3 regions of the Solibacillus sp. FSL W8-0474 genome follow, and region 3 is predicted to be linked to each of the others. Evidence: riboswitches for the same ligand, from Rfam matches in the RefSeq annotation. Region 3 holds a riboswitch; each other region holds the start of a gene.
The links. A riboswitch is a leader RNA that binds a small molecule or an ion and turns the genes downstream of it on or off. The one in region 3 is predicted to bind cobalamin.
Positions count from the first base shown of each region.

Region 1: linked by a shared signal. The riboswitch ahead of NYE67_RS02840 (ABC transporter substrate-binding protein) and the one ahead of NYE67_RS16585 (DUF4430 domain-containing protein) in region 3 are both predicted to bind cobalamin.
Region 2: linked by a shared signal. The riboswitch ahead of metE (5-methyltetrahydropteroyltriglutamate--homocysteine S-methyltransferase) and the one ahead of NYE67_RS16585 (DUF4430 domain-containing protein) in region 3 are both predicted to bind cobalamin.

Region 1 is NZ_JBBOQJ010000001.1:546,267-554,394, forward strand. It holds gene NYE67_RS02825 (DUF1934 domain-containing protein) at 1-11, shown strand, start outside; gene argS (arginine--tRNA ligase) at 8-1,675, shown strand; gene NYE67_RS02835 (acyl-CoA dehydrogenase family protein) at 1,995-3,164, shown strand; cobalamin riboswitch at 3,266-3,457, shown strand; gene NYE67_RS02840 (ABC transporter substrate-binding protein) at 3,598-4,554, shown strand; gene NYE67_RS02845 (FecCD family ABC transporter permease) at 4,538-5,545, shown strand; gene NYE67_RS02850 (adenosylcobinamide amidohydrolase) at 5,545-7,011, shown strand; gene NYE67_RS02855 (cob(I)yrinic acid a,c-diamide adenosyltransferase) at 7,042-7,602, shown strand; gene NYE67_RS02860 ((Fe-S)-binding protein) at 7,799-8,128, shown strand, end outside.
Region 2 is NZ_JBBOQJ010000001.1:1,403,938-1,412,065, forward strand. It holds gene metE (5-methyltetrahydropteroyltriglutamate--homocysteine S-methyltransferase) at 358-2,646, opposite strand; cobalamin riboswitch at 2,804-2,984, opposite strand; gene NYE67_RS06875 (helix-turn-helix transcriptional regulator) at 3,221-3,703, shown strand; gene NYE67_RS06880 (DUF2087 domain-containing protein) at 3,655-3,948, shown strand; gene NYE67_RS06885 (DUF6176 family protein) at 3,962-4,309, shown strand; gene NYE67_RS06890 (hypothetical protein) at 4,467-4,598, shown strand; gene NYE67_RS06895 (hypothetical protein) at 4,591-5,148, shown strand; gene NYE67_RS06900 (class I SAM-dependent methyltransferase) at 5,291-5,995, opposite strand; gene NYE67_RS06905 (YeeE/YedE family protein) at 6,289-7,338, shown strand; gene NYE67_RS06910 (sulfurtransferase TusA family protein) at 7,352-7,576, shown strand; gene NYE67_RS06915 (M50 family metallopeptidase) at 7,835-8,128, opposite strand, start outside.
Region 3 is NZ_JBBOQJ010000001.1:3,248,970-3,257,097, forward strand. It holds gene NYE67_RS16585 (DUF4430 domain-containing protein) at 1-3,115, opposite strand, end outside; cobalamin riboswitch at 3,279-3,476, opposite strand; gene NYE67_RS16590 (DNA/RNA helicase domain-containing protein) at 3,763-4,002, opposite strand; gene NYE67_RS16595 (hypothetical protein) at 4,088-4,342, shown strand; gene NYE67_RS16600 (UvrD-helicase domain-containing protein) at 4,615-7,389, shown strand; gene NYE67_RS16605 (phospholipase D-like domain-containing protein) at 8,067-8,128, opposite strand, start outside.

The DNA.
Region 1 (8,128 bases), 2.7 Mb from region 3:
TATATTCATGAATGCAGTAGAACAATTACAGCAATCGATTAAAGACGCTTTAAAAGCGGCGATCAATCAGGCAGGCTTAGTCGAAGCTGGCACAGAACTAAATATTCACCTGGAAACACCAAAAGAGAAAGCAAACGGTGATTTTGCTACAAACGTAGCGATGCAATTAACTAAATTGGCGAAAAAGCCACCGCGTGCCATTGCAGAAAGCATCTTAGAGAATGTAAAAACAGAAGGGACAGATATCGAAAAAATCGAAATCGCAGGTCCTGGCTTCCTAAACATTACAGTTCGTAAAGACTTTTTAGCAGGTGTAGTAAAAGCAGCATTCGAACAAGGTGAAAATTACGGTCGTTCTACTGCAGGTGCTGGTGAAAAAGTACAAGTCGAGTTCGTATCAGCGAACCCAACAGGTGACTTACACTTAGGACATGCCCGCGGTGCTTCTGTAGGGGACTCTTTATGTAACGTAATGGATTTTGCCGGTTTTGATGTATCTCGTGAGTACTACATTAATGACGCAGGTAATCAAATTAACAATTTAGCGTACTCATTGGAGGCACGTTATAAACAAGCATTAGGCATGGATGCCGAGATGCCGGAAGATGGCTACCACGGTCCAGACATTATCAGTATTGCAGGCAAGTTAGCTGAAGAATTTGGTGCTTCAATTTTGGATAAAACAGAAGAAGAACGCTTCAAATTTTTCCGTGAGCACGGTTTAAAATTAGAATTAGCAAAACTACAAAACGATCTTAAAAACTTCCGTGTTGAATTTGATGTTTGGTATTCTGAAACTTCATTATATGAAAACGGCAAAATTGATGTTGCATTAGAGAAATTAAAATCAAATGGCCATGTATTTGATGAAGATGGAGCAACTTGGTTCCGTTCAACTACATTTGGCGATGACAAAGACCGCGTATTAATTAAAAACGACGGTTCATTCACATATTTAACACCAGATATTGCTTACCATGAAGATAAATTACGTCGCGGATTTGATAAATTAATCAATATTTGGGGTGCCGATCACCACGGTTATATCCCACGTATGAAAGCAGCGATTGAAGCACTAGGCTATGAGCGTGAAACATTGGAAGTCGAAGTAATTCAAATGGTTCAGCTATACAAGAACGGTGAGAAATTCAAAATGAGTAAGCGTACAGGTAATGCCGTTACAATGCGTGAGTTAGTGGAAGAAGTAGGTCTGGATGCAGTACGTTATTTCTTTGTAAAAACTGCAGGGGATTCACATATGGACTTCGATCTAGACTTAGCAGTATCACAATCAAATGAAAACCCAGTATATTATGCACAGTATGCGCATGCACGTATTTCATCAATTTTACGTGCAGCAAGCGAGCAAGGTTTTGAGGCATCATTGGAAAACCTGAACTTACTAGTAGCAGAAAAAGAAGAAGATGTTCTGAAAAAGGTTGGCGCATTCCCACAAATCGTGGCAGATGCAGCGAAACACCGCACACCGCACCGTATCGCAAACTATATCCAAGACTTAGCAGCAGCATTCCACAGCTTCTACAATGCAGAAAAAGTATTAAATCAAGACAATAAAGAGCTAACTCAAGCTCGTTTAGCGTTAATTACAGCAGTAAAAACAACATTGGCAAATGCGTTGAAATTAATCGGCGTAAGTGCACCTGAGAAAATGTAATCCAAAATTTCACGACACTCTATTTTCTATTAACGGAAAATAGGGTGTTTTTTTTCGAAATGCGATGTTTCTACTTTTTAACTGAGCCTTTCTACCTTTTGTTGTAAAGGTTCTCCTTTTGGATCGTAACGTTCTACATTAGCGTGAATATTTTCTCCCGCCACCGTTCCACTTTAAATTGGAAATTACCCCCTTATTTATTAAGTGAATGAATCCCTACAAAGAAACTAGGGATATCTATTGACTTGTAAATTTCTGAAACGTACTATTAATTTGAAGAAATAACTACGTAAGACAACAGACGAGGGTGGTGCTTTTCATGAGCAAGGAATTATTTATTGAAACGGACGAGCAGCGACAATGGTTGGAAAAGCTCGAAACAATTTCAGAGAGTATAAAACAATTGGCTCAACAAACAGATGAGCAAGCGACATTTCCATTTGAAAATTTCCAAAAGCTACGCAAAATTGGCTATACAAAAATAACGTTGCCAAAGGAATACGGAGGAGATGGCTTCACCGTATATGATGCGCTTTTACTACATGAAACATTGGCAAGCTATTGCGGAAGTACGGGGTTGGCAGTTTCGTGGACAATTCAAAATGTAGGCGAGATTTTTGAAAACCGTTACTGGAATCCTCAAAAGCTTGATTGGTTTGGTGGAGAAATTGCAAATGGTGCGACAGTAAATCGTGCAGTAAGTGAGTTTGCGATGGGAAGTCCAGTGCGTGGTGGGCGTCCGGCGACTTCCGCAAAACGTGATGGCGAACATTATATAATTAACGGGCGTAAAAACTATACGAGCGGTGCACCGGATCTCGATTATTTTTTAGTATCTGCATGGATTGAAGATGAGGATCAGTTAGGGTTTTTCCTTGTTCCGAAAACAGCTGAAGGAGTATCGGTCGAAAACACGTGGGATGTGGCATCAATGCGCGGTACGGGAAGCGATGATTTAGTGCTCGTCAATGTACGCATTGATCAGACGAACTTAGTGGAAATCCCAAACTATACAACAGGCTTTAAGTTGAACGGCTGGTTACTGCTTATCCCGGCGACTTATTTAGGGATTGCACAGGCAGCACGTGATTATGCGGTTGATTTTGCGAATAGCCATTCACCAAATAGTATTCAAGGGACCATTGCACAATTGCCGAATGTTCAAACGCTCATCGGAGAAATGGATTTAGCATTAACAAAAGCTCGTTTTACTATTTATGGAGTAGCAAGACTGTATAATGACCCGACGAAGAAGGCGACCTTAGTTAACGAAATCAATATTGCTAAACATGTTGTGACAAATACAGCGATTGAAGTCGTTGATAAAGCGATGCGTTTAGTTGGCGCAAAGAGCCTTCAACGTTCCAACCCACTTCAACGCTATTACCGTGATGTACGTGCAGGCTTACACAATCCACCAATGGATGACATTACAATTAAGCGTTTAGCAGAGACAGCAATTGAAAAGAATTTAAAAACAAAAGAATGAACTGTTATTTAATACGCAGAAACTGAATTATAAACAAATTATCTGAAACTTTGGTAATTTTGCATACAATTAATGAAATATCCGCTATAATAATATTATTAATTAAATATTACTATAAAGGTTCTTACTATATCTAATTAAAGTAAGAAGTAAAAGGGAAATCGGTTCAAATCCGATGCGGTCCCGCCACTGTAATTGCTAGTTTTGAGCTATATGCCACTGAAATTTTCGGGAAGGCAGCTCATAAACGTTAATGCATAAGCCAGGAGACCTGCCTTTATAATGCCCGATTAATGCCTACGCGGATAGGATGTGGTAAATGAATTTTTTATTTGAATTTATTTGCTTTCATAAAGCTTCCTAGTTTGTAGGAGGCTTTTTATTTTTGTTTAAAATTACAGGTTAGAACAATTTTAGGAGGAATTAATTACATATGAAAACTTGGCAACGACTTTCTTCAACAGGAATTATCTCCATTATGCTCCTTGCAGGGTGTGGGGTTGAAGAAACAGCAGTAGAAAAAGATACAGCTCAACAATCGATAGAAACTGTTGAGGAACAAGCACAGTTCCCTATAACGGTAACGGATGCTTTAAACAAAGAAGTGACAGTGGAAAAAGCTCCTGAACGCATTATTTCCCTTATTCCATCCAATACAGAAATATTATTTGGCTTAGGCTTAAATGAACAAATTATTGGGGTATCTGACAATGATAATTACCCGGAAGAAGTTCAGACAAAAGAAAAAGTTGGTGGGATGGAATTTAACTTGGAACAATTGATTGCATTGCAGCCAGATCTAGTAGTAGCCCATGAATCAGGTCTTTATAGCTTTAACGAAGAAGGGATTGCGCAACTTGAATCAGTTGGCATTCCTGTATTTGTAGTGAAAAATACTACAACATTTGAAGAAACATATACGACTATTGAACAAATTGGGCAATTAACAGGGAAAACCGCTGAGGCAACAGAGATGATTGCATCCATTCAAAAAGGAATTCAAGATATTGAAGTTAAAGTGGCTGATTTAGAAGAAAAATCTGTGTTTATCGTAGTGGGCACAGAGCCGGACTTATATGCAGCAGGACAAGAAACATTTATCAATGAAATGCTAGAAGTGTTAAATGTAGAAAATGCAGTACAAGAGCTTGGATGGCCGATGTATAGCTCTGAGCAATTTGTTGAAAGTAATCCGGACGAAGTTATTGTAACGTATGAAAACGACTATGATAGCATCGTAAATAACTCTGCCTATACCGAAATGGATGCAATTAAAAATGGCAATGTTCATGTCGTAGATGGGGATACGACGAGTCGCCAAGGTCCACGTATTGTAGAAGGTATTGAATCACTAGGTGAGGCAATTTATCCAGATGTATTTAAAGAATAGAAAATATATATATGCTTATGTTATTTCAATTGCATTGCTTCTTTGCAGCATGTGGATCGGAGTATCATTTGGAACGGTTAATATCCCCATTTCGACATTATGGGATAAAATGACAGATCCGATAGCGTACAGTATACTGTGGAAAATTCGGATGCCACGCGTAATTTTAGCCGCAATCGTTGGTGCATCACTGGCGATTGCAGGGGCGGCTTTCCAGGGGCTATTAAAAAACCCATTGGCCGATCCTTATACGCTAGGGATTTCATCAGGAGCATCAGTCGGAGCCGTTATGACAATTTTCTTAGGCATCTCGATTCCGTTTCTTGGTGCATTTACATTACCTGTATTCAGCATGGCAGGTGCCGCATGTACAATGGTCATTGTATTATCTTTTGCTCGACTTGTGGATCGTTCTATGAAAATGGAAACGTTAATCTTAACAGGAATTATATTCAGCTCGTTTTTAGGTTCATGTATCTCATTAATGGTTGCTTTAACGGGGGAAGAGCTTAGAGCGATTATTGGTTGGCTGCTTGGCAGTGTATCGATGCGCGGCTGGTCATATGTAAATATGATTTTGCCATTCATGATTATCGGTACGAGTATGATATGGTTCAATCGCCGTGAGCTGAATGCAATGATATACGGAGAGGAACGTGCTCAATACTTAGGGGTAAATGTGAAGCGCAGTAAATATATGATTTTAGCAGGTGGCTCAATCTTAACAGGGTCGGCTGTAGCTGCATCCGGTACGATTGGTTTTGTCGGATTAGTTGTCCCGCACATGATTCGTCTATTAGTTGGAGCCGATCATCGACATTTACTGACATTATCCTTTTTAAATGGTGCAAGTCTACTCGTCATTTGCGATTTAGTATCACGGACCATCATCTCACCTGTAGAACTCCCAATTGGCGTAATTACTTCGTTTATTGGTGCACCGGTATTTGCCTATATTTTCTTTAAGCAACGTAGAAAGGTTGTTGCCTAGTGTTAAAAGTGAACGAATTGTCAGGTGGTTATGACGGAAAACAGATTGTGAAAAATATGACGTTTCACGTGGAAAAAGGTAAAATCCTCGGGATTCTTGGTCCAAACGGTAGTGGAAAATCGACATTATTAAAAATGATCAGTGGCGTTTTAAAACCTACTCAGGGGGAAATCCTGATTGATGATCGCCCGATTAATAGCTACGATATTAAACAGTTGGCAAAAAAGATGGCTGTTCTTCCTCAATTAAACGCGAGTGTATTTACGAACAGTGTATATGACGCAGTTTCATTGGGCAGATATCCACATCAAAGTGGCTTTTTTTCCACATGGTCAAAGGAAGATGAAAACCTTGTAAACCGTGCAATGGAAAGCACCGGGGTTTCGCATTACAGAAATCGACATCTGGAGTTTCTTTCCGGCGGTGAGCAACAGCGTGTGTTTATTGCACAGGCACTAGCTCAGGATTCGGAGTTGCTTCTTTTGGATGAGCCGACAAATCATTTGGACATTGCCCACCAGAAGCAAATTTTAGATATGATTCGAATGCAAGTCGAACTTAATGGATTAACGGTTGTATCAATTTTTCATGATATTAATTTGGCGTCACTATATTGTGATGAACTGCTTTTAATTGAAAATGGGGAAATACGTGCTTTTGGGGAGCCACATGAAGTCATCATGCAAGATCAAATTGCTGATGTCTACCAGGCGCGTGTGGTAACTTATCCACATCCTGAACTGCCAAAGCCACAAATAACAATGATGCCAACGAATGAATTAGAACAAAAACAGTCGATTATAAATAAAAATAATTTCAAAATAACAGATGAATATGTTAAGTACATTTCTCCATCCCCATTAAAAGTTATTTCTTCGGCAGTACATAATGCGGGAATAGGCTGGTATGATACATTTTTAAACCGGGCGATTGCTCCGGAATATGATATATACAATGTAAAAGAAGAAACAGAGCAATTTTTACAACATAATCACTTTTCACCAACAAATACGGTCGTTATGTTAACAGCTGTGAAAACGAAGTGTGCTGCCATTCAGCATTTTTCAAAAGATGAAGTTGAAATTAGTGTTATGGTAACAGCAGGGGTAGGAAATGGTGTTGATGTCACAAAAGCTTATTTACGCGAGGACGAGCCACATATCGGGACTATTAATACATGGGTCTTCATTAATGGTAAACTAACGGATGAAGCATTTATCCAAGCTATGATTACGGCAACTGAAGCGAAAACAAAAGCCTTGGCAGACCAACAAATTAAAGACACTTTAACAAACACAACGGCAACTAGTACCGCAACGGACAGCTTATTAATCGCCGCGACACAGCAAGGTGAAGAAATGCCGTATGCAGGACCCGTTACTGAAGTCGGAAAATTAATCGGTAGAGCCGTTTTTGAAGTTACCGTATCCGCAATAAAAAAGTATAAAGAGCATACAATTCTTTAATGCAATGCTAAATTGAAAGGATGAAATTTGATGAAATTATACACAAAGTCAGGCGATAAAGGGAAGACAAGCATTATTGGAGGGCGTGTTGATAAAGATCATCTACGTGTAGAAGCATACGGAACAATTGATGAATTAAATTCATTTATCGGTAAAGCAGTTTCGGAACTGGATTCAAGTAAATTTGAGGACATTATTGAAGATTTAACAGCTATCCAGCATGAATTGTTCGATGGCGGCGGCGATTTGGCCAATGTAATGAAGGAACGTCACTATAAATTAGCAGAGGAACCTATTACAGTTCTAGAAAATCGGATTGACCTATTATCTGAAGAAGCACCTCCATTAAAACGTTTCATTTTACCAGGAGGCGCACCTGCTGCTGCCACATTGCATATTGCTCGCACGATAGCCCGTCGCGCAGAACGACAAACCGTATCATTAATGAAAGAAATTGAAGATGTTTCACCTGTCGTACAAAAGTATTTAAATCGTTTATCTGATTATCTATTTGCTGCAGCGCGGGTAGTGAATTATCGCTTATCCATCCCGGATGTTGAGTACATTCGCAGTGGTGACGTCTTTAAATAAAGTAGGAAAATGCTAGCTTAGACAAATAAATTGTCAAGCTAGCATTTTTTATATTTTGATTTAATTTTCAGAATTAATGATGAAATTTGTTGACTGAATGCTCATTCATAACTACAATGAGGTTATAGATTAATAGGGTAATATAGTTTGTAGGAACAAAGGGGTTCGGAAACTTAGTATTCCAGGGGGGAAAAGTATGAATACATTTTTAATTATTAACTGGATTGCATTCATTGCTGTGTTACTTTATGCATTAGGGTTATTTGCATACTTATTGAAAACACGCTATGACTACATTCAGCTTGGCCGTAAAGAGGAGTTTAATCAAAAATTTTCTGAGCGTATGGAAGATATTATTGAGAAAGTATTCGGTCAATCAAAATTATTAAAAGACAAGAAGATGGGACTTGTACACGTTCTGTTTTTCTACGGGTTTTTAATGGTTCAGTTCGGAGCAATTGACCTGATCTGGAAAGGGCTAGCACCAGGTTCACATTTGCCGTTAGGTGGCTTATACCCAGTATTT
Region 2 (8,128 bases), 1.8 Mb from region 3:
TAAGGGGAGAGTAATACAAATAGCTATCCTACAATGACTAAATATAAATTTTTCATTTACCTGAATTTAAGTTAGTGAAAATAAGAGGAAGTTTTCCGCTTATATTTTGAAAGACCTCAGTTTTAGATGTAAATAAAGGGAGGTTTTCCGGTTATATATAAAAAAAGCCACTTGTTTTCCTGTTGTGAAATGCAATAAGCGGAATTCCGCCTCTTATTTTGGCTGATTTTTAGATTAATTTCCAAATAAGCGGAATTTCTCCGTTTATTGATCCCATAGCTTATCGTCTGACCTACTTTTAACAACAGTAAACCACTAATACTTAAGCGTTTAGTGATTTACTGTATTTTTGTGAAATCAGACAGATAATACTTGAGTGCGTAGTAGCTTAGCGGCTTCTACCATATTTATTAATGAAGCAATCGTCTCGGACTCATGGCGTGTTTTTAAGCCACAGTCAGGGTTAATCCAAAATTGATCTTTTGGGATAACAGCGAGACTTTCTTCTAATATAGAACTAATCTCTGAGATGCTTGGAACACGGGGACTATGAATATCATAAACGCCTAAACCGATGCCAAGTTCATATGGATGTACTTTTAAAGAATCAATTAGCTCTCCATGGCTTCTGGAAGTTTCCAATGAAATAACATCTGCATCCAGAGCGCGGATAGGAGCTATAAAATCATTGAATTCGCAATAGCACATATGGGTATGAATCTGTGTATCTACCGCCACTTTTGATGTTGCCAGCTTAAACGAATCTACCGCCCATTGTAAATATTCATCCCAATTTTCCTTGCGTAAAGGTAGTCCTTCCCGAAGTGCCGGTTCATCAATTTGGATAATTTTAATTCCTGCATCTTCTAGTGCCTTAACTTCCTGCTGAATTGCCAAACCAAGCTGGTAGGCGACTTCTTTTCTTGGAATATCATCACGAACAAATGACCAGTTTAAAATAGTTATAGGTCCAGTGAGCATGCCTTTTACATATTTTGATGTAAGCTTCTGTGCCTCAACGACCTCTTTAACAGTCATTGGATGTGTCCATTCAACATCGCCGTATATGATTGGTGGTTTAACACAACGTGAACCGTATGAAACAACCCAAGCATTTTTCGTGAAGGCAAATCCAGTTAAATGTTCTCCAAAGTATTCCACCATATCTGTCCGTTCAAATTCACCATGTACTAGTACATCCAATCCGATTTCTTCTTGAATTTGAATCCAGCGTGCAGTTTCTTCCTTTACAAAGGCTGCGTATTGAGCGTTAGTTATTTCCTTCTTCCGCCATGCCGCCCGTGTTTTCTTTACTAGCTGAGACTGAGGAAAGCTGCCGATTGTTGTAGTAGGGTAGTCAGGTAAGTTTAATGATTTCTTTTGCAGTACTTGGCGCTCTTTAAATGGAACAGTACGTGTGAAATCTGTATCCTTAATTCCTTTAACTAAATTGTTAACTTGCTCATTTTTTCGTATGGGATGTGTCGCTAAAGATTCAATCGCTTTAATACTATTTGCGACGATACCTTCTTTAACCCACGTTCCATGCTGAATATAATTTGTTAAATGCGCAATTTCGCGGATTTTTTCGTCAGCAAAAGCAAGGGCATCATATAATTCAGACGGAAGATTTTGTTCTGAGTTTTTTGTAACAGGAACATGCTGTAGACTGCAGGAAGAGCTAACCCATAAATCTTCTACACCACTTAATTGCTTGACGGTACTTATTGTAGAAACAGCTTCAGCTAAATTAGCTGACCAAATATCCCGACCATTAATTATGCCGATGCTTAATGTTTTATTTTTAGGAAAACCATGTTGCAGAAGCGATTTCATATTTTCTGTTTTACCATGTACGAAATCTAAGCCAATACCTGCAACAGGTAGATTACTTAAGCGCTCAAATGAAGTTAGTGCCTCAAAATAAGTTTGTACTAGTATTTTTGCGTGTGGTACGTCTTCAGTTAATTGTTTATAAACTTCTTCGATTAATAAAATCTCATCTTCCTCGAGGTTTTTAGTGAAAGAAGGTTCTTCAATTTGAATCCAATCAGCACCTGCATCTACAAGCTGCTGGATTACCTGTGCATATAGCGGAATTAACTTTAAAAAGAAGGCGGCACGTGTTTTATCGTCATACCCTTTTGCTAAGTCAACGAAAGTATAAGGACCGATAATTGTTGGCTTACCTATAATGCCTAGCTCATTTTTAGCTTCTTCAAACTGTTGTAAGATGTAGTTATTTGTTAAGGATAATTCCTGATTTTCATATTCCGGAACAATGTAATGGTAGTTTGTATTAAACCATTTCGTCATTTCACTTGCTATTACTTCGTCAGTACCACGTGCCATTGCATAGTATGTAGTTAACGAAGAAGCATTTGGTAGCACATCATAGCGTTTAGGAATGATGTTAAACATCACTGCTAAATCCAGTACCCGATCGTATTTTGTGAAATCCCCGATAGTAATTAACTGTAGTCCTAAATCCTGTTGGCGTTTCAAGCGATTCAGGCGGATGGCTTTTAGCTGTTCTTCAAATACATCCTCATCAAGCTCTTTTTTCCAAAATTTCTCTAAAGTTTGTTTCCATTCTCGGGTAGCTCCAATATAAGGGTAACCGATAACATTACTAACAATATTCATTTGATAAGCCTCCTCATGTATTTACATAACCCAAATAAAAAAGCTGTTTCCAATGTGACTTGGAAACAGCTTAGGACTTATCTATGCATAGTAAAATAAACGTCTATAATTGACGCTTTATTCGCACAGAACACCACCTATTTCCACGTAGGTATCGGGTGTGTACTAGAAAAAGGCAGGTCTCCTGACTTAACATCAACGCGCCTCTTACCTTCCCGTTAAATAACAGTGGCTTTTTAAGAGTTGCTCCGTAATACAGTTGCGGGACAGTGTTGGATTTGCACCAACTTCCCTTTTAAACGCACAACAATGTGCGTACCTTTTCTTACACGTTATGTAATTGTACAAACTATAGCATAAAAGGAACCATAATTGTATACCTCGATCGCTAAAAATATAGAATTTTCAGTAAAAAAGGTAAAAAGAAAGACGTAAGACAGCTTTTTAACAACTTTTAAAGTTATATATAGGATGGATAGGATATAGATTGAAGGAATTTTTACTGATAAACGAAAAATAAATTTGTTTACAAAATAACGGACATATATTATAAATGTTTATAGAGGTGATTGTTTTGGAAATTCAAAATATTTCGGTAAATACATTAGTGAATGGTTATGAAATTCAAGAAGACCATTACGAATGCTTATTTTGCGGGGCAAGCTTTGGGCTTCATGAAGTCTTTCCACATGAGGGACGGTTTTTTACAGCAGAAGGTATGATGAAGCTGCATATCAGACAAATACATAAATCGTCGTTTCAGGCATTGCTGTCACTTGATAAAAAGGTAACAGGTTTATCGGATGTACAAATTGAAATGCTACAGTACTTTTTTGAAGGCAAGTCAGATCAGGAAATAGTCGAAAAAAGCAGTTTAACAAGTGTATCAACAGTTCGTCAGCATCGTTTCAAATTACGTGAAAAGGAAAAGCAGGCGAAAATTTTTATTGCATTAATGCAGCTCATGAAAAACCCGGAGCACTATGAATTCATAAGGGGGCAAAACAAGTGGACGAACGCTATAGTATTGAAGAACAAGAACGCGAGAAAGTACTAACAACATATTTCAAAAATGGACTAGACGGTGGCATTGAAACAATTCCAAGTAAGAAAAAGAAAAAGCTTATCATATTACAGCATATTTTAAAGCGTTTTGAAGAGGGGAAGCATTATCATGAAAAGGAAGTGAATGAAATCTTAAAAACAGTCAATGCAGATTTTGTATCGCTTCGTCGCCATTTAATCGAATATGGTTTTATGGAACGGAGTAATGACGGTTCGGAATATTGGCTGAAACAATAGGGGGTTTTAAATCATGAATGTGGAATTAACTCGCTATCGGGTAAGACCCGGTAAATCCTCTAATGTGGAGGAATGGCTAAACTTTTTGAATGAACATATGGATGATGTACTTGTAACGCTGGAAGGTGAAAAAATGTATGTGGAAACTATTTTTCATGAAGTACTGAATGGCGAAGAATATTTATATTGGTATTCGGTTCGTGGAGAAAGTGGTGTGGATGTGGATGATTCCGATCACTGGATAGATAAAAGACATCTTGAGTATTGGGATGAATGCATTGATGAAAGTTTTGGTTCTGTAGATTTAAATACAAAAGTTGTGATGATTCCGGAAAAAGTACGTGCTAGTATGGATTTTTAAAGAAAGAAATCATTTATTGTATAAAACCATAGTGATCGCAGTAGGATGAAACCGTCCTGCTGTTTTTTGTGCTTTGTATGGTATTATTTCCAAATAAACAGGAATGTGAAAACTTTTCTAAATCGAGCCTCGTTAACAGTTTGAGGGAGGAATGAGCATGTCGCGTAAATTACAGTTGGAACATTTGATGCAATACTATAGCGAAAAATTATTACGGATTGCGTATTATTACACAAAAAATGCACAATCCGCAGGAGATTCAAAACCGAAAGAAAAAGAATATGCGTAAATTTGTCTTCATTCCTACCGTAATTGTTGTCTCGGCAATGCTGTTATTTTTATTATCTCAACTAGCACCGAATTTACAAAGTGTCACACCGCTAAGCTCTCAATACAAAGTTCCCACAACAGTGCTAGATGATGAATTAATCCTACAGGTAAGTCCAGTATTAGAAAACGATATATTAATGAACAATGAAAGAATAACACCTGAACAGGAATTTAAAAAGGATTATAAAGTTTTGTTATATACTTATTACGGAAAAAAGTTGACTGGTGAAAAAGTGCATTTCGAATTATCACAGCATTGGGCAGATTTTTTCCATGTGAATTTTGGGGAAAATGTTTATGCAACGGGAAGTGGCTCTACCCAAAATAATGATTTAGAAGATTTTATCCATGATGAATTCCGAGTCATATTTAATGCAAAAAACATAAGTGAAGCCGATTTGAGAGCAGCGCTTGATGAAGCTTATTTATATGTTATATATGAAAATTTAGCGGGTGATGTTGTTGAAGAGAAGATTTACTTAGGCGATTATTTAGAGTATATCGAATAAAACGTGAGGCTATAGTTTCGAAACATTTAGTACATTATTCACTCTGAAACACTTTTATAATTTCCAGATAAATATAAGTAAGACCGTACCTCTTATGAAATGGTACGGTCTTTTTTTTATTAGCGTGATTATAACAGGATATTTATTTTGAACAAGTATAGACTCGATAACTAAAAGTTTCCTGATATTTGGTGATAATGTCCAAATGTTTTCTCATGACGTCGTAAAGCGCGGGGTCAATTTCATTGGAGTAATGAAAATCGGGTTCGGATTCAATTGTAGTATGATGCTTTATTTGAATATTTTCAAAGCCAGTCTGTTTTAATAAATCCGCCCAGTCCGTTTCCATAAGTAGGGAATCAAGACCATAAAACTGCATGATTTCTTGTTCTTGGGCATCGTCAAGTCGTTCGTTCAACGTTGGTTCTACAGCAATGAACCGTCCACCACTTTTCAATATGCGGTAAATCTCACTTACTGCTTTTTGTTTATTAACAAATGAAAGGACAGATTCAGAAATAATAAAATTAAAATGATCATTTGGTAAAGGGATATCTTCAATAGAGCCTTCCAATATTTCTACTGGCAAATTATTAATCTTCATTCTATGTCTGGCCTTTGCAACCATTGTCGGATTAAAATCAAGCGCTGTCACTTTCGCCTGGAATGTTTGTGAAATGTAAGCTGCTGTTTGACCAGTACCACAACCAGCATCTAAAACGTGCCAACTACTGTTAATATTTTCATTTTTTAATATTTCTTCTGTTAGATTAATTCCGCCAGGGTGTGCACCACCAATTCCAAGTTCTGCGAGAAGCTCTAAATAGGAATTTTTTATATGTTTCACCTACTTTAAATTTTAATAATGAAATAATTCACACAATTCGCCCGTTTCCAGAAGGGATTACACTTATTAAAACAAGCCACGATGTGAACGAAATATTTCTTTGTATCATATGTCAGTAAAAAGTGATGGTTCTTTTATGAGGGGGATGCGGAGAAAACGGTATTTAGCTAATATTAAAACCAACTAAATTAATAAGTTAACAAATATTTAATCAAAGTACTTGAATTATAGTAGAAAACTATTATATTATATTCCTATAGATAAACTAGGTAATAAAATTTGGGGGAATAATTATGTTACAGATGGCATTAACGGGTATCCTTTGTGGTGCTCTTTTAGGTTTTGTGATGCAGCGTGGACGCTTTTGTTTAACAGGTGGCTTCCGCGATATGTACATCGCAAAAGATAATCGCATGTTTTATGCGTTACTTGTTGCGATTGCCATACAGGCAGTAGGTGTGTTTGCACTTATCGGCGCAGGTGCGTTTGAGTATACAGTAGGGCAGTTTCCATTGTGGGCAACAATAGGAGGCGCGTTTATTTTTGGGATAGGGATTATTTTTGCAGGTGGTTGTGCCACAGGTACTTGGTATCGTGCAGGGGAAGGCTTAATCGGGAGCTGGATCGCATTGGCGTTTTATATGTTAATGGCAGCAATCATGAAGTCTGGTCCATTGGCACAATTTACAGTGGATGCACGTACTCCGGTTGTCGGTACAGATTCAATTGCAGAAACATTCGGCATTAATGTTTGGTTTTTAGTCATTCCGTTTGTAGCCTTGGTAGCATTCGTTGTTTACCGTGAATTACGTAAACCTCGTGTGAAGATTCCAAGCTTAAAGCCAAAGAAAACAGGCTTAGCGCATATTTTATTTGAAAAACGCTGGAATCCATATGTGACTGCGGTTTTAATCGGTTTAATTGCGACATTGGCGTGGCCGTTAAGTGCGGCATCAGGACGTATTTTCGGTCTAGGTATTACAACACCTTCAGCAAACCTTCTCCAGTTTTTAGTAACAGGAGATTTAGATATTATTAACTGGGGTGTGTTCCTTGTATTAGGTATTTTCTTCGGCTCATATTTCGCAGCAAAAATGAGCGGTGAATTCCGTTTACGGACACCTGATACAAAAACAGTTGTACGAAGCTCTAGCGGCGGTATTTTAATGGGTTTCGGTGCTAGTCTTGCAGGCGGCTGTTCGATTGGTAATGGTTTAGTTATGACTTCTATGATGACTTGGTCAGGCTGGACGGCTTTAACATTTATGATTCTGGGAACATGGACAGCATCTTATTTCGTATTTGTGCGTCCATCAAAACAACGTGCAGCAGCGCGTGCATAAGGAGAGATTTTATATGAAGAAAACATTAGAAGTATTAGGAATGGTTTGTCCATTCCCGTTAATTGAAGCAAAAGAAGCAATCAAAGACTTAAACACAGGCGATGAGCTGGAAGTACAATTTGACTGTACACAAGGTACAGAATCCATTCCACGTTGGGCAGCTGAAGACGGTCATGAAGTAACAAACTATGAGCAATTAGGCGAAGCATCTTGGACAATTACGATTAAGAAAAAATAATGAATTAACAGCATCTCGAATTTTGAGATGCTGTTTTTTTGTCGGGGTTTAAGGCGTTGGTATTTTATTAGAACAATTGAGAGAGTTATTAGAAAAACTTGAAGTGATATTAGCAGATTGAAAGGTGATATTAGAACAAATTGCCCCCATATTAGCACATCTTAAAAGTATATTAGCAAATCGATATTGTATTAGAACAAATAAAATTATATTAGAAGATTTTAAAATATATTAGAAATTCTTATATCGACAACAATGCTACTTCCCTTGCTTCATAGAATTTAATAGCTTAATACATTGTAATCCGTCTGATTCTATTTTTGTAATATTACTTTTGAACGGCAACAGACTAATTACTGCTGTAAAGTAAGATACAATAATAAATGACCTATACCAATCTGCATACTGGACGTCGCCAAATATCCAGACTAAAGTTGCTGTGAGCAGGTTTAGAATAATACCACCTAAAAATATTAGGACCTTTTTATACCAGGCTAAAGAATCAATATTTTCATAAGAGCAAAAACCACCGTTCCATCCAAAGCTCCTTTT
Region 3 (8,128 bases):
TAGCTACAGCTACTTTATTTGCTGCATTAACAAAGAACGTTAATTTCACATAGCCTGATGAGAATGGGAATGGCTTTGTTTCGCCTTTTTCATTCAAAATCTGAATTGCAAATGTAATTTTCCCATCTTGTTCCTCAACTTTTACAGATAATTTTTCACCCTCTGCAAGTGTTACGTTTTCAACAGGAATTGTTAGTACTAAACCTTTTGGGGTTGTTACGATTACTTCTTTTTCCCCCGCTAAATCTGCACCTGTTAATTGTGTTGTAAAGATTTCATCCGTCTGCTCTGATTCTTCTGTTGTTGGTGGTGTTACTGTTGATCCTTCACCTGTTGAACCTCCACCTGCACCTGCTGAACCGCCACCTGTTGAACCGCCTACATCTTCACCTAAATCAGATGTGTAGACCCAACTTACAACATCGCCTGCTTTTAATTGATACACATCTGCTGATACTTCTGGGAATGCACCGTTAACGTTGAACATCCAGCCGCTTAATTTACCACGATCAAACTCGTTAACGCCCGCAATACCTGCAACATACATCCCCATTGATGTTTGTCGTGCATTTAACGCAATATTTTTTGCCTGTGTAACACGTTTTAATAAATCAAATGCTGTTTCATCTGCTAAAATTTCAAACTGCTCACTTGGTAAAACAACTTCTGATGCAGATACAGTGATCGACATCGTTACCTTACTATTCGTTATCACTGGTGGAGCCGTTGCGCCGCCATCTGTACCTGGTTTCTCTTGATCTGGTTTCTCTGAATCTGGTTTTTCTGGCGTTGGAGCTGGAGTTACTGCATTTTCTGCTACTGTATAAAATGTTGATTTTCCATTTAACGCATCCGCTAAAGCGATATACACTTGCTCTAATGCCATTAAATTCGAGTTCGTTTGCGACGCCTTATACAGTACGCCACCATCTTTTAGAATATAGTTATCTACTAAGTGACCTACGATATTTACGTAGTCATCACCTTTTTTATAAGACCATTTTGTTGAGAATAAATCTTCCCCCACTGCTGCTAGACCTGAAATAATCGCTGCCATTGAGTTCGAGTTATCTGTGAAGCCTTTTGCTTGGTAGTTCGCATGTACAGCCGCTACCGCTTTGTCAATCGCTGCTTTTACTGCTGGGTCATCTTTAAATGGTGAAAGTGCAAATAATGTCCATCCTGTTGCATCGTTATCACCAAAATAGCCTGTTGTTTTATTTTGTAAAGCTAAAATAGCCTCGATTTGCTTTTGTTGGTCATACTCTGCATTAGCTAGCTCTAACGCGATTAAAGCGAATGCTTCACCCCAAATTGTCGAGAACAAACCGTTTTCCTTTTGCATTGCTAATAAATCTGCTACTTGATTGCGCCCTTTAATGTTTAATGGATCTAAACCTAATGCTTTTGCTGCAATAATTGTGCCCGCAATCTTGTTTGTATCATTTTGTGATGCTTCTAACGGGGTTGTAAAGAACGTACCTTCAGTTGTTGGTGCAGTTGTCCAGTCGTATGTGCCTGCATTGACATTTGCTGCCTTCATCGCTGTTAACATCCAAAATGCGCTATGTGATTCATTTACACGTGCCGTTACGGTTTCTTTATTTGCTTGTAAGTATGTTGCGCCTAATTTTAATGCATCTTCCGCTTTTTTACGGTTTTCTGCTGCTTGCTCATCTGGTGTAACCAATAATGATTCATACGTACGAATAATGCGAGGGAATGAGGCAAGTTCTTTATTGCCTTTATCCGTCAAAATAGTACCTGGTAAATCTTTTGTAAAGCGAAGTTCATAATTTCCTTCTACTACTTCCACTGCAGGAATCGTTACTTCACCTTGTGCATTTGTAACATATTCTTTTCCGTTATATTCAACGGTAACGTCTGCTAAATCCGTTGTATGTGGTCCTGAAATATGCTCATACAAGTAAGATACTGTATTATATTTACCTGTCACTTTAATTTTTACGTCTGTTCCTGCCACTACCGTTGATGGCATATCAATGATTGGATTAAACGTAATTTTATCGACAGCTTCAGCACCTGAATACATGATTAAGTTGTACTCTGGGAATTCATAATTTTCTATAACTGAAGATGCATTAATATAATCCCAAACAATTGTATCGCCATTTTTAATTTCAACGTCTTTTCCATAAACATCTGGATATTCCCCATTTACTTTGTACATCCAGCCACTGCCTACACCTAGGCCTTTTTCACCGTCTACACCAATATTTTTAAAGTAGCCCGTTGAGGCGCTGTAGTCATACGTAATTTTATGGGCATCTAAAATTTGCTGTGTTACTTGTGCAGCATTAATTTTACCGTTACCTTTAATTTCAAAGTCTTTTACATTTAGTACTGTACCTGCAATGCCTTCAACACGGAAATTCACTTTTAAGTCATTTACAGGTTGAATTGAATCGACAACTTTTACTGAAATTTTTTGCTCTTGTGCACTTAATAATGCAGGAGCTAGTAGCTGTAATTCATATGTACCAGGTGCCGCTTCAATTGCTAATGTTAATTGTTGATCGTCCTGCTTAGTAATGTTTGTAATTGTTAAACCATCTGGCGTTATCCAATTCTCTAAAGTTGCTGCCTGTTCAGTAAATAAATCCCCTTTTACAGACACTTCAACAAGTTTCTCGCCCTCTTGTTCAGACGCCTGTGCCTCTAACATTGGCGATAAACTATAATAAACAGATACTATATCATCTGCTTGAAGTTCATAGCTTCCTAAACCAAGTTCAGGTGATTCACCGTTAATCGAATAACCCCAACCATCCCAATGACCTAATGAACCCGATACTAAACTATTAATTGATTTTACATACGGGCCATAATCGCTAGTCACGACTTCAAATGGGATATTTGCAGCTGTTAATGTTTGCTGTAACGCCTCAAGTGCACTTGCTCCCTTTGTTATGGATATATTGGAGTTGGCAATAATATTTTCTTTTAACCCTTTTACTTCTAGTTGCATACTAATTTGTTCCACTTGTTGCTCTAAATTTTCTACCTGCTCAGCATCTACCGTTGCTGGCGCTATAAGTGATACCATTAGAACAAGTGTTAATGCTATATGCAACCACTTTTTCCAAAAATCCATGCAATAAACCTCCTGAAAGTTTTTCATGAATAATGTTTTGCCATTAACCCAATACAAAAAAAAAAGCCATTCCTCAAATTGAGAAATGGCGGAAAACAGAAAAAAGCATATAAAAATACCCGTTCATCTATTTGCCGTACATTCTCCTTATTCCGAAGAGAGTTAATACGATAAAAATAAGTCAGGTCTCCTGGCTCGTGTATCATGTGCAAGCCTTCCCATTGACTAGAGGCATTTTTCCTCGTTTAACAGTGGCATATTTTACACAGTCTTCTACACTTACAGTTGCGGATACAGCTTCGGTTTCACACCGAATTCCCTATTATGCTCAATTAAGAGCAACCTATTTCTGCAAAACATATTCAATTGGAATTTATTTTAACACAAAAATATGATTAGCATAGTATTTTTTTCAGAAAATTATAAAACGGGAATTTTTGAATTACTTAACCGTTTCATTTTACTTGACGGTTACATATGTCCATTTTATTTAGAATTAGCAAATTTATATCTTAATAAAGGTAACTTGAATAAAGAAAAGGAGCTAATTTTTAAGGCTTTAAAAAAACGCCCCCTCACAGGCATTGGAAAAAGGGTATTAAACAAGAGTTCAACTCCCATTCAATACCCCTAATCAAGCAATTCATTTAAATGTTTTCTCTTTGAAATGAAAGCAATTTATTACGCAGCGCTTCATCACTCGCATAAATATAGAGCCCTTTAATACCACGCTTCATTAAAATATTGATAGAATTTAGAACAATCTTTTCCTTCGCTTCAGTTACATTGGCAATACCTTCTGTACCTGTGTAAGCATCCTTATCCGTCAAGATTGCTAAAGTTAAGATTTGGATAAAAAAGTAAAAATAGTATGAAAATTTTATCAATATTATCAAACAGTTAATAGTCTTCTTGTATAATTTACCATATAATTATAGGTGTAACACATTATTATTGAATGGAGGAATTTACATGATTGGATTAGAAAAATCGATTATTTATGAATTAGGTACCTACGAAGCCGAAGTTTATGACGTTGAAGTTTTTAATTACGAGGACGTAACCATCTCCATCACTTTAAAAAAGTATATGGAACAACAGTATTCTGCAGATTATGTTATTGAAGTAGAAGATGAAATTATAAATGGTATGACAGGTATCTTCCCCACTAAAGAAGAAGCTTTGTCTACTGCGGAGAGGTTTATCGTGAAGGCATTGGATAAATAAATGGGGAAGTGAAATTAAAAATACTTTTACCACTCCCATAAAAATAGTAAGGGCATTTTTGGTAATAAAACTTTAGCAACATAATATATGCTTTTTTCAGATTATTCATTAACAAAAGGCATGACATGATAAGAATTCAGCGCTAGCTGAGTTCCTTTCCGTTTATTCGCGTTAGCGAAAGACGGCAATCATGTGATGCCTTTTTCTATACGAAGTGTATACCCTTTAAAAACTCTTAAAAAAGTAGAATCTTCTACTTCTTGTTAAAGGATTTGTTAAATACAGTTTTTTTATTTAACAACAAATCACCATATATAGTAAACAACTTATTGGAAGACGGTGACTTAGTGGACTTAATATTAATAGTTATAATTATTTTGGGTATTATATTCGGAGGAAATAGACTTAGAAATAAGAGATTAATTCCTGATATTGAATTATTAGAAGCATCAGAGCGTTTTAAAGATGACCTTGAACATTTAAAGCAACAATATATAGCTAATACAGATTTACTAAATCTTAAAAGAACTTATCTAGAAACAGCTCAAAAGATAAATCTTTTAAGTAAACGACTTTTAAAGAGCCAGGAATCGTTTCTGTATTTTAATCAGACTTATCCTAATTTAGATCACTTGGTACCAACGTATAATGAGGCCTTTATTGATAAAGAACTAATAGAAGCCAAACCTCTCTTAAGCAATATAGATGGCAAGTCACTAGATCCTCAACAAAGTCGAGCCGTTGTAACAAACGAGGATAATACATTAGTTGTCGCTGGAGCTGGTAGTGGGAAGACGTTAACAATTTCAGGAAAAGTAAAGTATTTAGTAGAGCGATTGCATGTAGATCCTAAAGAGATTTTACTCATTTCATTTACAGCCAGCTCAGCTAAAGAGATGACCGAACGTATAAAAGAGAAATTAGATCTTCCCATTGATGCAATGACCTTTCATAAACTTGGTCTTGAGACTATTACAAATGAAGAAAAACAACGTCCCGATATTTCGGATTCGCTATCTGATTATGTAACTACCTACTTTAATCAGCAAGTACTACATAACCCTTCCGTAATGAAGGAAATCATTCGTTTCTATGCTACATATTTAGCAGTTCCTAAAGATATCGAAAATTTTACGACACTTGGAGAATATAAAGAAGACCAATCTTCTCATGATTTAGAGACGCTTCGTTCAAAAGTTATAAATACAGGTGAAGAATTAAAAGTTAATCGTAGAACACTTAAATTTGAGCAAGTAAAAAGCTTAGAAGAGGTAATGATTGCGAACTATCTCTATTTACACGGCGTGAACTATGAATATGAAGCTGTTTACCCATTTGAAACGGATCAATTTAGAAAACGTTACCGACCAGACTTTTACTTCCCAGATTACAATGTCTATCTAGAACACTTTGGTGTGAACAAAAACAATCGTGCCCCTTGGCTAACCCCTATTGAGGAACAGAAATATATCGAAGGCATGCACTGGAAACGGAGTCTTCACTTAAAGAATCAGACAAAATTGATTGAAACATACTCACATTATGTGTCCAGTGGTGTGTTATTTGAAAAGCTAGAAGACATGTTGCGTAAGCTAAACATCCCTTTAATAGAGGCTGATTATACAAGTATTTATAGGAAGTTACTGATTGAACAAAAGCAAAATCAGCAGTTCAAGGAGTTTAAAAATTTAGTTAGCACGTTTATTACTCTATTTAAGTCTAACGGTTACGATGTACAGTATTATCAACAATTAGAAGCAGCTGCTAAACAAGAAAAAATTGGGTTCTTACGAGAACGTACACTGCTCTTTTTAAAAATTGTACGCCCCATTTATGAAGGCTACCAAGAAGAGTTACGAAAAAATTTAGCTATTGATTTCAATGATATGATCAATAAAGCAACGGATATTGTCAAAACAAAACAACCAACATCCATTTCATATAAATATATAATAATCGACGAGTTTCAGGATATTTCAATGGGACGTTATCGTTTAGTGAAAGCTTTAAAAGATCTTACTAACGCTAAAATATTAGCCGTTGGAGATGACTGGCAAGCAATTTATCGCTTTGCAGGAAGTGACCTGAATTTATTTACGAAATTTGAACAGTTTTTTGGCTTTTCAAAACAACTACGAATTGAAAAGACGTATCGAAACTCACAGCAACTAATTAATATTGCGTCTCGTTTTGTTGTAAAAAATCCAATCCAAATTAAAAAGCAGCTGAAATCCGATAAACGTTTACTTAATCCATTAAAGATCTATGGATATGTAGACAGTGTTGTAAAAGCATTTGCAGCTGCAGTCGATGATATCGTGGCCTCTATGGGAGAACAGGCTGAAATTAAGGTCGTTGGCCGAAATAATATTGACTTAACATTTATGTTACAAAGAGATAATGAAGGTCGATTTTCAATTAACAATGAAAAAGGTGACCTCTTTATTAGAGATAAACGGCATCCACAAGCAAAAATCACTTATATTACGGTTCACCGTTCGAAAGGGCTTGAAGCTGATAATGTAATTGTAATTAATTTGCGTAACCATTTAATCGGATTTCCTAATAAAATTTCGGATGATCCTTTATTATCACTGGTTTTAACAGAGGCTGATTTATTTAGGTATGCAGAGGAACGTCGTCTATTTTATGTGGCAATTACACGTACGAAAAATAGAACATACTTAATTGCTCCTGAAAAAGATACATCTGTTTTTGTAGAAGAACTCATTAAAGAACAGTCCATCCCTTTTGAAATAGTGACAAATGAGCAAACTATACGTACTAATCCAAAGTGTGATGTCTGTCAAACAGGTGTATTAATGATTCGACAGAGTAATGATGGACGAAGCTTTTTAGGATGTTCGAATTATCCTGGGTGCAATAAAACGTATAAAGAAATTAATATTTTACAAAACCCTATCCGATGTACAAAATGTGGTGGTTATATGCTGAAGAGAAAAGGACCAACTGGCGAATTTTATGGCTGTAGTAATTACCCTACTTGCCATAATTCAATGAACATTAAATTTAATGTGAGGAGTTAAGTTTATTAAGGGCAAAATGCAGGAACTAATAGGACCCTAGCTTCATCGGAAGTTCGATTTGGGTTATTCGAATAATGAGCGAGCAAACAAGTTTCTAGTTTAAAAACCGAGACAATCATTAAATTTATGACTTACTTTAAACTTAGAAACTGGATTAAGAAGTCTATATAGTGTTTAAGTTTTTAATTACGAGGATTTAAATACTCCATCACAAGATTTTAATCAACAAATTCTGCAGATCATATTATTGAAATTGAAGATCGAATAATCAATAATCAATGGTGCAACCGGTATCTTCTCTTCTAAAGAACAAGCCTTAATTACTACAGAGAAATTTATACTGGAGGTAATATATCAATAGACTCTATAGAAATTATAGTAATCACTTTGTTTTCCTTTAATCTTTTGATTTCCCTAATAAATTCCACCGGAAGAATTGACAAAAAAGCAAAAAGGCCGAACTCCTTATATATCAAGGAATTCGACTTATTTTGAATTATTTATTTATACTAAGTATGGAAGTATGGAGACGGTGGGTATTCAATCTATAAAACAGACAAACCTTATTATATCAATGTTTGAAGGGCTTTTTTAAGGGTCAAATATAGCTCTTACAAAGGAATTAATAAGGTTTGATGAAATATGCTTACGGAGACTTCAATTTACATTATATCAAGTCACTCTAAATAACTTTTCAAATTTTTTCCCATACGTTTTTCTAAACTATCCAGTGTTTTAT